Regions from separate parts of the Labilibaculum euxinicum genome, predicted to be linked through region 3. Evidence: riboswitches for the same ligand, from Rfam matches in the RefSeq annotation. Region 3 holds a riboswitch; each other region holds the start of a gene.
The links. Region 3 has a riboswitch for cobalamin ahead of ACY0M5_RS10545 (TonB-dependent receptor plug domain-containing protein). Riboswitches for the same ligand answer to the same signal wherever they lie in the genome.

Region 1: it holds a riboswitch for cobalamin, as region 3 does, so the genes downstream of both, ACY0M5_RS13075 (TonB-dependent receptor) here and ACY0M5_RS10545 (TonB-dependent receptor plug domain-containing protein) in region 3, are expected to answer to the same signal.
Region 2: it holds a riboswitch for cobalamin, as region 3 does, so the genes downstream of both, ACY0M5_RS13085 (putative transporter) here and ACY0M5_RS10545 (TonB-dependent receptor plug domain-containing protein) in region 3, are expected to answer to the same signal.
Region 4: it holds a riboswitch for cobalamin, as region 3 does, so the genes downstream of both, ACY0M5_RS13665 (hypothetical protein) here and ACY0M5_RS10545 (TonB-dependent receptor plug domain-containing protein) in region 3, are expected to answer to the same signal.

What each region holds. Positions count from the first base shown of each region.
Region 1 is NZ_OY782756.1:3,288,889-3,292,099, reverse strand. It holds gene ACY0M5_RS13080 (TonB-dependent receptor domain-containing protein) at 1-1,356, shown strand, start outside; cobalamin riboswitch at 1,567-1,779, shown strand; gene ACY0M5_RS13075 (TonB-dependent receptor) at 1,915-3,211, shown strand, end outside.
Region 2 is NZ_OY782756.1:3,293,440-3,296,650, forward strand. It holds cobalamin riboswitch at 1-164, opposite strand, end outside; cobalamin riboswitch at 470-654, shown strand; gene ACY0M5_RS13085 (putative transporter) at 1,102-2,757, shown strand; gene ACY0M5_RS13090 (acyl-CoA carboxylase subunit beta) at 2,819-3,211, shown strand, end outside.
Region 3 is NZ_OY782756.1:2,621,528-2,624,738, reverse strand. It holds gene ACY0M5_RS10545 (TonB-dependent receptor plug domain-containing protein) at 1-1,825, opposite strand, end outside; cobalamin riboswitch at 1,916-2,121, opposite strand; gene ACY0M5_RS10540 (DUF5074 domain-containing protein) at 2,231-3,211, opposite strand, start outside.
Region 4 is NZ_OY782756.1:3,423,681-3,426,891, forward strand. It holds gene ACY0M5_RS13655 (sirohydrochlorin chelatase) at 1-261, opposite strand, end outside; gene cobA (uroporphyrinogen-III C-methyltransferase) at 267-1,040, opposite strand; gene ACY0M5_RS13665 (hypothetical protein) at 1,131-1,361, opposite strand; cobalamin riboswitch at 1,393-1,593, opposite strand; gene ACY0M5_RS13670 (AMP-binding protein) at 1,807-3,211, opposite strand, start outside.

The sequences.
Region 1 (3,211 bases), 670 kb from region 3:
CAAGCTTCCTATTCTGACGATTTGATTGATTATTTTTCAACAGAAGAGCTGAGTTATTTGCATTCGGAAAATCCAATATACGATACCTATTTTTTACAAGGAGGAGAAAAAATACATATTAGTTTAGATACTTTGCAACGTACTTATCCTTTACGATTTTCTCATCATACAAAAACTTTTCAAAATGATTTGTATTATTCAACTCAGATAAAAACAGGTTTGTTACAGCACAATCTTACAATGGGCTGTTTTTTTATGTATATCGATCGAATTTCTTACAAAGGGTATGATTTTGACGGAGGAGATGTAGCAGGAGCAGGTTTGTTTGCAAAAATTGCTGTTCGTAACCCTGTACTAAATCAAGGAGGTTTAACAACAAAGTTTTCAGGTGCAAGTATTTATCACGAAATGGTGAATGCTTTGTATGCACAGGATTTAATTGAGATTTCAAAACAGTTTAAATTCATGCTGGGGATGCGTTTCGATTATTTTAACATGAGGTATCAGTCTGGAATAGTAAGTAATGGAAGAAATATTACATCCAAATCAAAAGAAAATGAGATTGTAAATAAATCTTTTTCATATCGGGCCGGAGTGGTTTATGAACCTATTGAGCCATTGGCATTGTATGCATCTTATTCAAGTTTCTTTAAACCAAAACGTTCTGTTTACGATGAGAGCTATGTGTATTTAAATAAAGATGGGAATCAATTTTATCCAAATGATGGTAAAGAAGTATACGAGCCCGAAAATGGTTATCAAGCCGAGTTAGGTGTGAAATACAATTATAATTCGAAACTGTTTGTAAATGCCAGTGCCTACTACATTAAAAAGAACAACATTGTAGAATACCTTGGAAAAACCGATGAGGGAAATAAAATTTACGGACAAATCGGCGTTGTTGATTCCAAAGGATTTGATGTTGAAACTACTTTTAAACCAGTAAATTCGATAAGTATAAAAGCAGGTTATGCTTATAATACGGCAAAATACAGGAAGTATTCAGCGAATGCATATCATGACTCAAAACAGGGGAATTGCATTCGGAACAATCCTAAAAACCATGTGTTTGTATGGGCACATTATCAGGTGCTTAAAGGAGCGTTAAAAAATTGTAGTGTAGGTGCTGGTATTGACTATACTGATAAGTTATATACCAATTCGTCTAATGAGTATAGTTTACCTGAATATTGGCTGTTTAATACTGTATTGGGTTATGGATTAGACAGAACTTATCTGCATTTGAAAATCAATAATGTTTTAAATAGAAAATATTATTCAAGTTCGGTTTATTCTAATCAGTACATTCCTGGACAAGAACGGAATGTTATGCTTACAGTTGGATTTAAGTTGTAGTAATAGTGAGGCTGTTAAAGTATGTTTAATATATACTTCAACAGCTCCTTAAAAAAACATAAGAATTTGCCAAAGAGGGTAGGTTAGAAAGAAACAGATTTTCAGGCAAAATTTTCACGGCACTGCTATTCAAATAATGTGTTATTACAATATGTGCTTAAAAACATTTATTAGAAGAGCTGTTTAGACCGTTGTTAAAAATATATATAATACATTTGTATCGATTTTGGTGTTCTGCTCAGGCTATCGTCTGAGGGAATGAAAAGGGAATCCGGTGAGAATCCGGAACAGTACCCGCTACTGTAAATCTCATTTTGTCATGTGCAAAATATGGTTTTTACACCGCAAGCCACTCTCAGAAATGGGGGGAAGGCTGTAAAAACTGAGATAAGTCAGGAGACCTGCCAAGTCGTAACTAAAGAACATTTTGCTTCCGGGAATCGAAGTATATGTATTGAACTTACGCGCGTGTTCAGTATTTATTATTCCAATTTCTTTGTTTGTGTAAACATTTGGCAGCAAGATGTGATGTTTTAAAATTTAAAAAACAAAACGATCATGCAGTTTAAAAATTACATTTTGATTGGCCTTTTTATATTGGTAAGTCAGAGTTTAGTTGCTCAGGTGGGGACATTGTCCGGAGCAGTTACAGAAAAGGACGGGACAAATCCTTTAATTGGTGCCAATGTTTATTTTCATGGAACAACCATTGGAGCAGCGACCAACAGCGTTGGGTTTTATTCGTTTAGAAACTTAAAGGTGGGAGAGTACGAAATTGTTGTTTCCTATTCGGGATATGGAAGAAAAAAAGAAATCATCGAAATTAAGGAAGGAGCAAATACTATTGATTTTCAGTTGAATAAATCCGAGAGAGAATTGGGCGAAGTGGTTGTTACAGGTACCGGTACACCGCATCATTTAAAAAGTGCTCCTGTTCAAACCGAACTAATCAGCAGCAAGATGGTGAAGGCTGTTTCCGCATCCGGGTTTGATGATTTAATGACTGGAATCAGTCCATCATTTGATTTTACTCCGGGCAGCATGGGAGCTTTTATGCAGCTAAACGGTTTGGGGAACGATTACATTTTGGTACTTGTTGATGGAAAAAGAATATACGGAGATGTTGGAGGTCAGAATGACATCAACCGCATTAATCCTGATGATATTGAACGAATTGAAGTGGTTAAAGGTGCATCTTCATCATTGTACGGATCGGAAGCCATTGCTGGTGTAATTAATGTGATAACCAAAAAATCGAAACGAAAAATCTACGCGGAAAGCAATTCCCGTTTAAGCGAACATGGAAACAGGCAGTACTTCAATAAAGTAGGTTTGAATTTAGGGCGTTTTTCATCTCTTACAACTTATTCCAGAAAGGAATCGGACGGGTGGCAGCTAAGCAAGTTCGAAATTGACGATGATATGGGTAATGATGATCCATCGGATGATGTACTTGTTGTTACAGACGCTAAACAAGTGAATGCGTTCGAAGATTACACCATCAGTCAGCGCTTTGATTTTGCCGCAACCAATAAATTAAGCGTATATGCAATGGGATCGAAATACGAGAAAGATGTACTGCAGCCAATAACAGTAAAAAAATATGGTTATTACTACAACGATTTTTCTTATTCGGCAGGAGCCAAATACCTAATTAATAAGAAGGACTACATCACTTTAGATTTTAATTCTGATCAATTTAAATACTATTACAAATACAATCAGAATGACATATCTTCAAAATCAGGGAAAACCCTTCATTCAATAAGAGAAAAAGTTCTTAATACGGATCAAAAACGCGAAGATGTAAATCTAAAATATGTTTTTAGTCTAAAAAAGGCACATCAATTTACAT
Region 2 (3,211 bases), 670 kb from region 3:
GCCTTCCCCCCATTTCTGAGAGTGGCTTGCGGTGTAAAAACCATATTTTGCACATGACAAAATGAGATTTACAGTAGCGGGTACTGTTCCGGATTCTCACCGGATTCCCTTTTCATTCCCTCAGACGATAGCCTGAGCAGAACACCAAAATCGATGCAAATGTATCATATATATTTTAAGATATCGTATTCACATCAAACAAACCAAAAGTGTTTTATAGCATAAATATTCTGGTTTCCGAAAATCAGCACATAATTTATAATTCTCATTACAAGCAAATTAAGATTCTGTTATTTTAATCAACATCCCAGAAAATCAAATTAGCTTCAGCAATAGATTACTTGTAAAATCCATACCTCTGTAAACGATCAGTTTCTTTACTTCTCCTTTTTTAATTGCCATGAAATCAAATTGATTCAACTTAAAGGAAATTTAAATTTGTTTTTTAGATACTTTTTTTGATAACTTTGCTTCCGAAAATAATTAAGATACCCCGTAAAAAGGGTTTAATAGGGAATCACGTTAAAATCGTGAGCTGACGCGCAACTGTAATTCCAAAACAGTTTGCAACATCAAGCCACTGTTCCAACATATGGAATGGGAAGGCGTTGTAAATGGAAAAGCCAGGAGACCTGTCTTATTTAATTAGATTGATGCTTTCGCGACATAAAGCTAAAAATCAGGACTCGCTAGTGAATTAAAAGTTCCTTTTTAATTCTATTATTCCTGTTTTTTTATTGATTAACGCAAAGCATACAGTTTTACCATTTAAAATGTATTGTTATGCAAAAAGTAAGCAGCACTCCTCGCGAAATGGAGAAAACAGTTAAGACTAAATACGACATGTATTTTGGCTTTAAAACTAATCATTCCGAAAAAAATATTTTATTCCCCTTTCAACAAGTTTATAACATTCCTTATTGATTCCTGACCAGCCTCTGGATCAATTAAGTTGAGCCGGCACTTTCATTTGCCAATTCATAATATCCTGACTTCGTATCAAGGTAGATGGGAGTTCCGGCTCTTTTCATATCCCTTTATTTCTCACTAAAAAATGATCTTCTTTTGAGATCATATCGTTTAAAACACCAATAATTCAACATGAACATTATAGAACTATTAACTACACCAGGAACAGCATCTACAATTGTCATCATTTGTCTGGCCGCTGTTTTAGGTATTCTATTTGGAAAACTAAGGTTTTTCAAAATTAAATTGGGCATTGCAGGCATACTGTTTTCCGGTCTGTTAATTGGTCATTTGGGAGCTGCTACCGATGCACACGTATTGCACTTTATTAAAGAATTTGGCTTGATATTATTTGTTTATTCCATTGGTTTAGAGGTGGGGCCACGCTTTATCACTTCACTTAAAAATAATGGATTAAAGATTAACCTGCTCGCTTCAGGAATTGTTATTTCAGGTTTCTTTATTGCAGTTGCCATAAAATTTATTTTCGATGTTCCCACTTCCGTGATCACCGGAATTATGTGCGGAGCTGTTACCAATACTCCTAGTTTAGGTGCTGCTCAGCAAACCATTGGCGATGTTATGGGCGCAAGCGAAAATATCGAAATTGCGGGCATGGGCTATGCTGTTGCTTATCCGTTCGGAATTTTTGGAATCATTATCAGCATGATATTACTGCGTGTAATTTTCAAAATCAATGTAAAACAGGAAGAAGAACGATACAATAAAGAAATTACCGGCCTCGATGGAAAACCAATTGCCATAAATGTTGAGGTTACCAACCAAAACCTTTTTGGCAAAAGCATACTTTTTCTGAAAGATACCTGCAGTAGTAATTTTGTTCTCTCAAGAATTAAACGAAACGATGATTTTATGGCTGCCGATTCCGAAACAGTTCTTGAAAAAGGAGATGTTCTTTATGGAGTATCGGTAGAAGCAAATTTTAAATTCATTCAACTTAATTTGGGCAAAATAAATACAACCAAAGATGTTGAGGTGTCTGGTAAACTTGGAATGAAACAAGTGATGATCACCAATAAAAAGCTGGCGGGAAAAAGTATAAAGCAAATTGGAATCTCACGCCAATTCCCTGTAAACATTACCAGAATCTACAGAAATGGTATTGAGTTAATGCCGAAGGAAGAAGATAGTATTGAATTTGGTGACACCGTACGTATTGTAGGAGAAAAAAAAGCTCTGATTAAAGTTGCCTCTCTGCTTGGCAACTCTGTAAAAGAACTATCACACCCTAATATCCTCCCCATTTTTCTGGGAATATTACTAGGTGTTATTATTGGCTTGCTTCCGATAAATATTCACGGCCTTCCTGCACCTGCCAAGCTTGGTTTGGCAGGCGGACCACTATTAATTGCTCTAATACTTGGGCACAAAGGCAGAATTGGTAAACTTGATTTTTACATGACTCCAAGTGCCAATCTGTTTATCAGGGAACTGGGCATTGTTCTCTTTCTGGCATGTGTAGGAATTTCGTCGGGGAAATATTTTGTACAAACGCTTCTAAACGAAGGTTACATCTGGATGCTTTATGGCTTTGCCATCACCTTTATTCCTCTCCTTATCGTTGCCGTTATTGCTCATACCCTAAAAATCAATTACCTCACTATTTGTGGTTTACTGGCCGGATCCATGACCGATCCTCCAGCTTTAGAATTTGCCAATTCAATCGCTCCGATTCAGGCACAATCGACTGCTTACGCCACTGTATACCCTTTGGTCATGTTCTTACGGGTTTTACTCGCACAAGTACTGGTATTACTTTTTACCTAAATTCTATTTAATTGGAAAATATGCTCACAATGAATTCATTTAAATTTTACAACTAAAAATAATGAAAGACAACAGAATACCATTTCAAAAATATACAAGCCGACAAGAACAGTTAGCAGCACAATACAATTGGGAATATTTCTCGAAACAACACAAAAAGGGAAAACTAACTGCCAAAGAAAGAATTGAATTGCTGTTCGACGAAAACAGTTTTGAGGAAATAGACGCATTTGTTAAACCTTCAGGCAACATAGAAACGAACATATATGGAGACGGTGTAATTTGCGGACATGGCAAAATAAACGGTCGCAAAGTATTTGCCTTCGCTCAGGATTTTACATTTATGGGAGGTTCACTGGGATCTGTTCATGCCGCCAAAATCATGAAAGTTCAAGACATGGCCTTAAGTATGGGGCATCCAATAATCGGACTAATTGATTCCGGCGGAGCAAGA
Region 3 (3,211 bases):
AATACTTAACCAACTCATAAGATTTATCTAGTAAATTCTCAATTCTCCCTGTCAACTTGATTTTAGCTAAACCAGTTTCAAATAGATAACCTGCATTCACATCAAGTAAAAAATTCCCTTCAACTTTTTGCTCTTCCCAGTTTTGTGAATGTGATCTAAACGTTGCTATTATTCCAGCATCCCATTTTTCATGAATAAGATCACTCAGAATTTTAGTTATATGATGAGGACGATAAGCCATTGTTTGCTTATAATCATCACTGAATTTATCGTTGTTGTAAGCATCATTGTAAGCATATTTTAATGATGTATGAATTCTATCGCTCCCAACGTTTAAGATATGATTCAATTCCAATTCAACTCCTCTACTTATCATCTGTCCAGTATTTTGAGGACTCCAGAATGATCCAGTAGGTCGCCACGATATAGCATTCTTATTTTTAGAGTGATACAAACTTAAATCTGCATTAAATTCTCCATAATTAGTAGAGTAAGATAAAAAGGCCAGACCTAAGTCTGCGCTCCAGCCTTCTTCCGATTTTATATTTTCATTACCTCCAGGTTGCCAGTACCTTTCATTAAAGGTAGGTCGTCGATAATGGGTACCTGCTTTAACACGCAAATCAATAACATTGGATATTATATGTAATAATGAACTAAAGGAGTACATTTCAGGGGGATTAACTTCGGAACTCCATTCTCTACCAAACGTAAATATAAAAGTACCGAAATTGGGAGAATACTTTCCTGCAACAGTCAACCTTGATTCATTTTCTTCTTTCTCGTAATTATTGGTTTCCCCTTTCAACCAAGAATATTTGCCATTTACATCCAAACTAAATTTACTATTCAAATAATAACGCAAATTTGCGTCATTTAATACTCTTTCCGATGATATTTCGGAAGTATAACCGTCTGTGTATTTTAAATAATCATACAGGTAAGCTGTTTTGGCTTCAACTCTAAATTTCCCAACTAAAGTCTTCCAGCCTAAATACACTTTTAATGAAGAATCTCTTTGTTGTTGATGACTGAAGGGTTTTCCAATTCCCATTAAGCCAGCTATATTTTTCTTTTTTGCTTGATACCAAGCTCCTAAATCAATAAAATGATTATTTAGTTTTAAATGTAAATCGTGAATTGTACCATAAGCTCTATTTTCATTATTGGTAAGTTTCTCAGTCGGAGAGTCAAAATCATATTTGTCAGTATAAGTAAAATCATTCTTCCCATACTGAAAAAATGCCTGAGCTGTATATGAAATCCAACTATTAGAATACTTACTGTGTAGTTTTGTTTTATAATTTGAGAAGCTGCCTATTTCAGAACTCAATCCTATTTCCGACTTTTTCTTCCAATCGGGTTTATTTGACAATTCAATAGCACCACCCAATGTTCCAGAACCATATAAAGATCCTACGGCGCCGTATATCACCTGAACTTGATCAAAAGAACCTGCATTTATTAAAGATAAATCTGCCGAACCTGTTGTTAATGAATTAACAGGAATCCCATTCCAATTCACAGATGTATGTGTTCCTGATGCACCCCGCATCCCAGCCGTAGCAAGAGCCCCAAACGCACCATTTGAAGAAATATTTACCAAAGATGTTTTCTGAAGTAAGCTCGACAAATCCTTTCCATCGTACCTCTGGATAAGAATAGAATCAATTTGCACAGTTTTTTCGGTGGAAGAAAAATGTTGAAGTCTTGGCGCCACAATATCAATGGATTCAATCTGGATGGTATCCACACCTAAGGTTTGCGACCAAACACCGAAACTCAAAAAGCTTACAATTACTGTAAATAAAAATTTCAACTTCATCTTATAATTTGATAAAGAAGAAAACACAAGGACAGAACAAAAGAAATAGATGATTCAATCGTCTTCCAAACATCTTCTCCGAATGTTTTGAAAATTAAGTTTGCATTGGCAGGTCTTCTGACTTACTCAACTTTTTCGGCCTTCCCATCCCGAGGTATCGGAACAGTGGCATTGTGGTGAAAAAGCATTTTTCTGAGCTTACAGCTACGGGAACAGTTCCGGACTTTAACCGGATTCCCTTTTCATCTCTATCTGATTAATTCAGATATATGAGAACCAATTGCATTGCAAATGTATAAAAAAACAATAGATTAATAGATTGTATAATAATTTATATTGGGATGCAAAAAGCGAGATGACAATAATAAATTGCCTCTCGCTTTACAATCTCTATTTATGTTTTATCTATTTATTTCTATATAAATCTTTATAGCTAAAAATAAAGTCTAATACCGACTCTCCAATATTTTCAACTTCTTTACCCTTTTCTCCTTTCGAATCAAATACAATTAATTTACTTTTATCCATATTCATAAAATCGGCAGCTCCAGCAATATAAACATCTCCCGTTACTGGATGTTCTTTAACAGCTGTCGTAAAGAATATACCATGCATCATTGGAGCCACAAAAACTTCTTGTTCCTTTGATTCACTGTTAAAACGATGAATATTGCCAGTTGAAGTCTCTTGCCAGTAAAAATACTTCGTTTTAGCAGAAGCCAACACACCATTTCTATATAGTTTAACACTCTCGTCCAGGCTCACAGTTTCAACAACCTCTAAATTTTCATTTAGCATCCTGAATTTTGCCGGCTCATTTCTACCTTCAGTACCTACCCATATATTACCGTTATTATCTACTACAATACCTGATATTTTTTCATTGTAACTGGCGATTGTTTTAACCTCATCATTGTCAAAATTTACTGTTTTCAAGTCACTTCCCGAAGCAACAAGTAGTTTTTCCTTTAAAGCTAAAATTGATGATTTAACTCCCGGAATATCCGAAATACCTTCAATAGCATTACCAATAGATCCCTTATTTAATGGATGTAAAGTTCTTGCATCATTAGCAGTATTCACAACATATCCATTATTGCCTGCAACATCAATATAACCTGGAGAAGAAGCTTCAGAAGTAAGTATCTCATCGTTTATTTTCATTGTTTGAGCATTAACAACAGAAACATATGGAGCTACTTGTGAAACCAAATAAATTTGACCATCGCAGAATCTCCCACTTAACAGATTATTACCTAAAACTTTACCCGGATTAATTCCCTGAAAAACATTAGACTGAAAGCCTTCTTCATTTAAAAATCCAAGCGTACCATTATTTGATTCTGATGACATTCCAATAATAAAAACCCCTTCTGAATACTCCCC
Region 4 (3,211 bases), 800 kb from region 3:
TTTTAGAGCGTAAGGAATATCTCTTTCCATATGTACTCCGGTAAAAAGAAATACTGGAACAGCAATAATCTCTGTCACACCTTTTTCAACCAATCGTTTTACTCCTGTTTCAAAATCCGGCTCCGAAAGCTCCAAAAATCCAAATTCAACCTCATAATGCGTAGTTTGAGATGCAAATCGCTCCGCAAACTCTTGAAATGCTTTCGCTCCCCTTTCTTTGCGGGTTCCATGCCCACATAATAAAATTCCTTTTCTGTTCATAGCTATCAAATTTCTGTTTTGGCCATTTGATTAATCAATGGTGATAATTGTTCTGAATAAGCAACTACCTCCCCAACAATAAAAATTGCCGGTGGCTTAAAGTCGTGCTGTTCCATCTTTGCCACAATATTTTCTAAAGTTCCTTTCATTACTTCCTGTTCCGGCAAAGTTCCCCAACGAATCATTGCAACCGGTGTTTCCGGTTTCCTGCCATTTGCCATCAGATTACGAACAATTCGTGGAGCCTGAGTCACCCCCATATAGAAAACCAGAGTATCAATTCCCGCCGCAATCTTATCCCACTGAATTTCTGTTTTGTGATTTTCGCACTGATGTCCTGTGAAAAAAGCTACTGAAGAAGCCACATTTCTTAATGTGACAGGAATACCTGCTGCTCCGGGAACCGCAACCCCAGCTGTAATTCCCGGAATCACCTCAAATTCAATGTCATGCTCCTGCAAACCAAGTATTTCTTCAGCTCCCCGTCCGAAAACGAATGGGTCACCACCTTTTAAACGAGCAATTTTTTTTCCCGATAAGCCAAACTCAATCAGCATTTTATTAATTTCCTCCTGAGGATAGGTGTGTTGTTTGTTCTTTTTACCAACGTAAACAATCTGACAATCAGGTTTGCAATATCCTAGCAATTCCTTGTTTACCAAATAATCGTATAAAACAACTTCTGCATTTTCAATGGCTCTGATTGCCTTCAGTGTAATTAATTCCGGATCACCTGGCCCAGCTCCAACAATGCTTACTTTACCTCTTTCGCGTATCATATTATATTGATTTTAAAGGATTCAAACCTATGTTTGCCTTTAATTATGAGCACATCAATTCTAACCTGTTGTGAAAAACAAGTTGAATTATCAAATTGTATTAATTGGGAATAGAAATTGACTCCAAAAATTAAAATTTTGCAAATGACGTTTTTCAGTCTTTACTTCTTTAATTAATATGATCATCAACCTGTTTGCTTTAGCAACAAACGAGATGAACAGAGAGTCATCTGTAACTGATCTGAATTTGAAAATTTGGTTCCGAAATAATGAACCAAGCATAATATGCCCCGCAGGCATAGATTTAGTAATTTTCTTCATAATCTTACTTTTAGTCCCGAAAGTGTCGATTAAACAAAATTGCTTTTTGGCAGGTTTTCTGACTTTCTCCCTCTTGTTGCGCCTTCCCATATCTTCCATAAGATACAGTGACATCATGCAACAGAGTTTGGGATAGAGATTACAGCTGCGGGTACAGTTCCGGACTCAAACCGGATTCCCTCTTTAATATCAGATCAAGGGATATGATATTGCCAAATCGCGAAACAAATGTATCAATATTAATTCAAGATACTAACAATCTATTTTATGAATGTAAAAACCAAAGCAAACCACCCACTACTAAACGCTGATTATCATGCAAATAACAAACACAGTAAGATCTTATTTCTGTCTAAAAACATAAAGAACAAGAAATTTTCAGATATAAAAAAACACCCCAAATGTTAGGTATAACATTTGGGGTGAAGTTTAGTCTTTTTTGTTTCTAATGGTATAGAAACCGCTTTATTTTATGCGTTGCCGTTTTTTGAAATGGATCAATTTGGGCGATCACTAACTGAACCTGCGAAAATTTATTTACACGTGAATTCACATAAACCTGTAATTCCTGCATTAACTCATCAACAGTGTCATCGACATAATTTCCCACCTCTTTTTTAAGATGTTGATATTGTTGTTCCAATTCCTCATAATTAAAATGAACCATTGCAACCAATTTTCCTTTCTGTTCAATAACTACAGACTCTATTACATGTTTAAAGTTATTGATTACCGATTCTATTTCTTCCGGATAAATGTTTTCTCCACTTGATCCAACAATCATATTTTTCAATCGACCTTCGATATATAAATAATTGTCTTTATCCATTTTTGCTAAGTCGCCGGTTTTAAACCAACCATCTTCGGTTAAAACCTCCTTGGTTTTTTCGGGCTCTTTATAGTAACCCATCATCACATTATCACCCTTTGCCCATACTTCTCCAATTTGAGTAACAGGGTCTGGATTATTGATTTTCAGCTCAACTCCGACTAAAGCAGGCCCTGTAGATTGAAATTTAGTAATTGCCGGACCACATCCTGCAATTAATGGTGCTGTTTCTGTTAATCCATAACCAATTGCATAGGGAAATTTTGCTTCACGCAAAAATAGTTCAACCTTAGAATTCAATTTAGCTCCGCCAATACCAAAAAAGGTTAATTTACCACCAAAGGTTTCCATTAATTTTTTTCCGGCAATTGCATTCAGCTTCTTGCGGAAAAACGGAATTTTATATAAATATTTGGTAACGGCTTTCCCATTAATCGACGGTAAAATTTTACTCCTGTAAATCTTCTCGATAATCAGTGGAACCGAAAACATGATGGTTGGCCGTACTTCTTTAAATGCTGACAATAATAATGAAGGCACGGGAGCTTTTCCTAAATAATAGATACAGGAACCGGCAATCATCGGAATCACATATCCCAAAGTATTTTCATAGGTGTGCGACAAAGGTAAAATTGAAAGAAAACGGTCCGTTTCATCTATAGGATGGATTGTTTTTGACAGAATAGCATTGGAGCAGATATTTTTATGAGACAACATAACACCCTTAGAGTTGCCTGTTGTTCCAGACGTATAAATAATTGCCGCCATATCATCCTCACAAACCTGATAATCCTGCTTTGGTTTTTCAGAAAGATCAAATTTCGGTGAAGATTCATTTGTATGAATTAAATTGAAATCTTCAATTGCAATAATCGATTGTAAGGTTTCAATTTTAAGGTTTTTAATTTTAGAACGCAAACCTGTCGAAACAAAAACAGCTTTTGCTTCAGAATGGCTTAAAATATTTTCAATCTCAAACTGACTAAAATCAGGTAACATTGGAACAACAACTGCACCCATA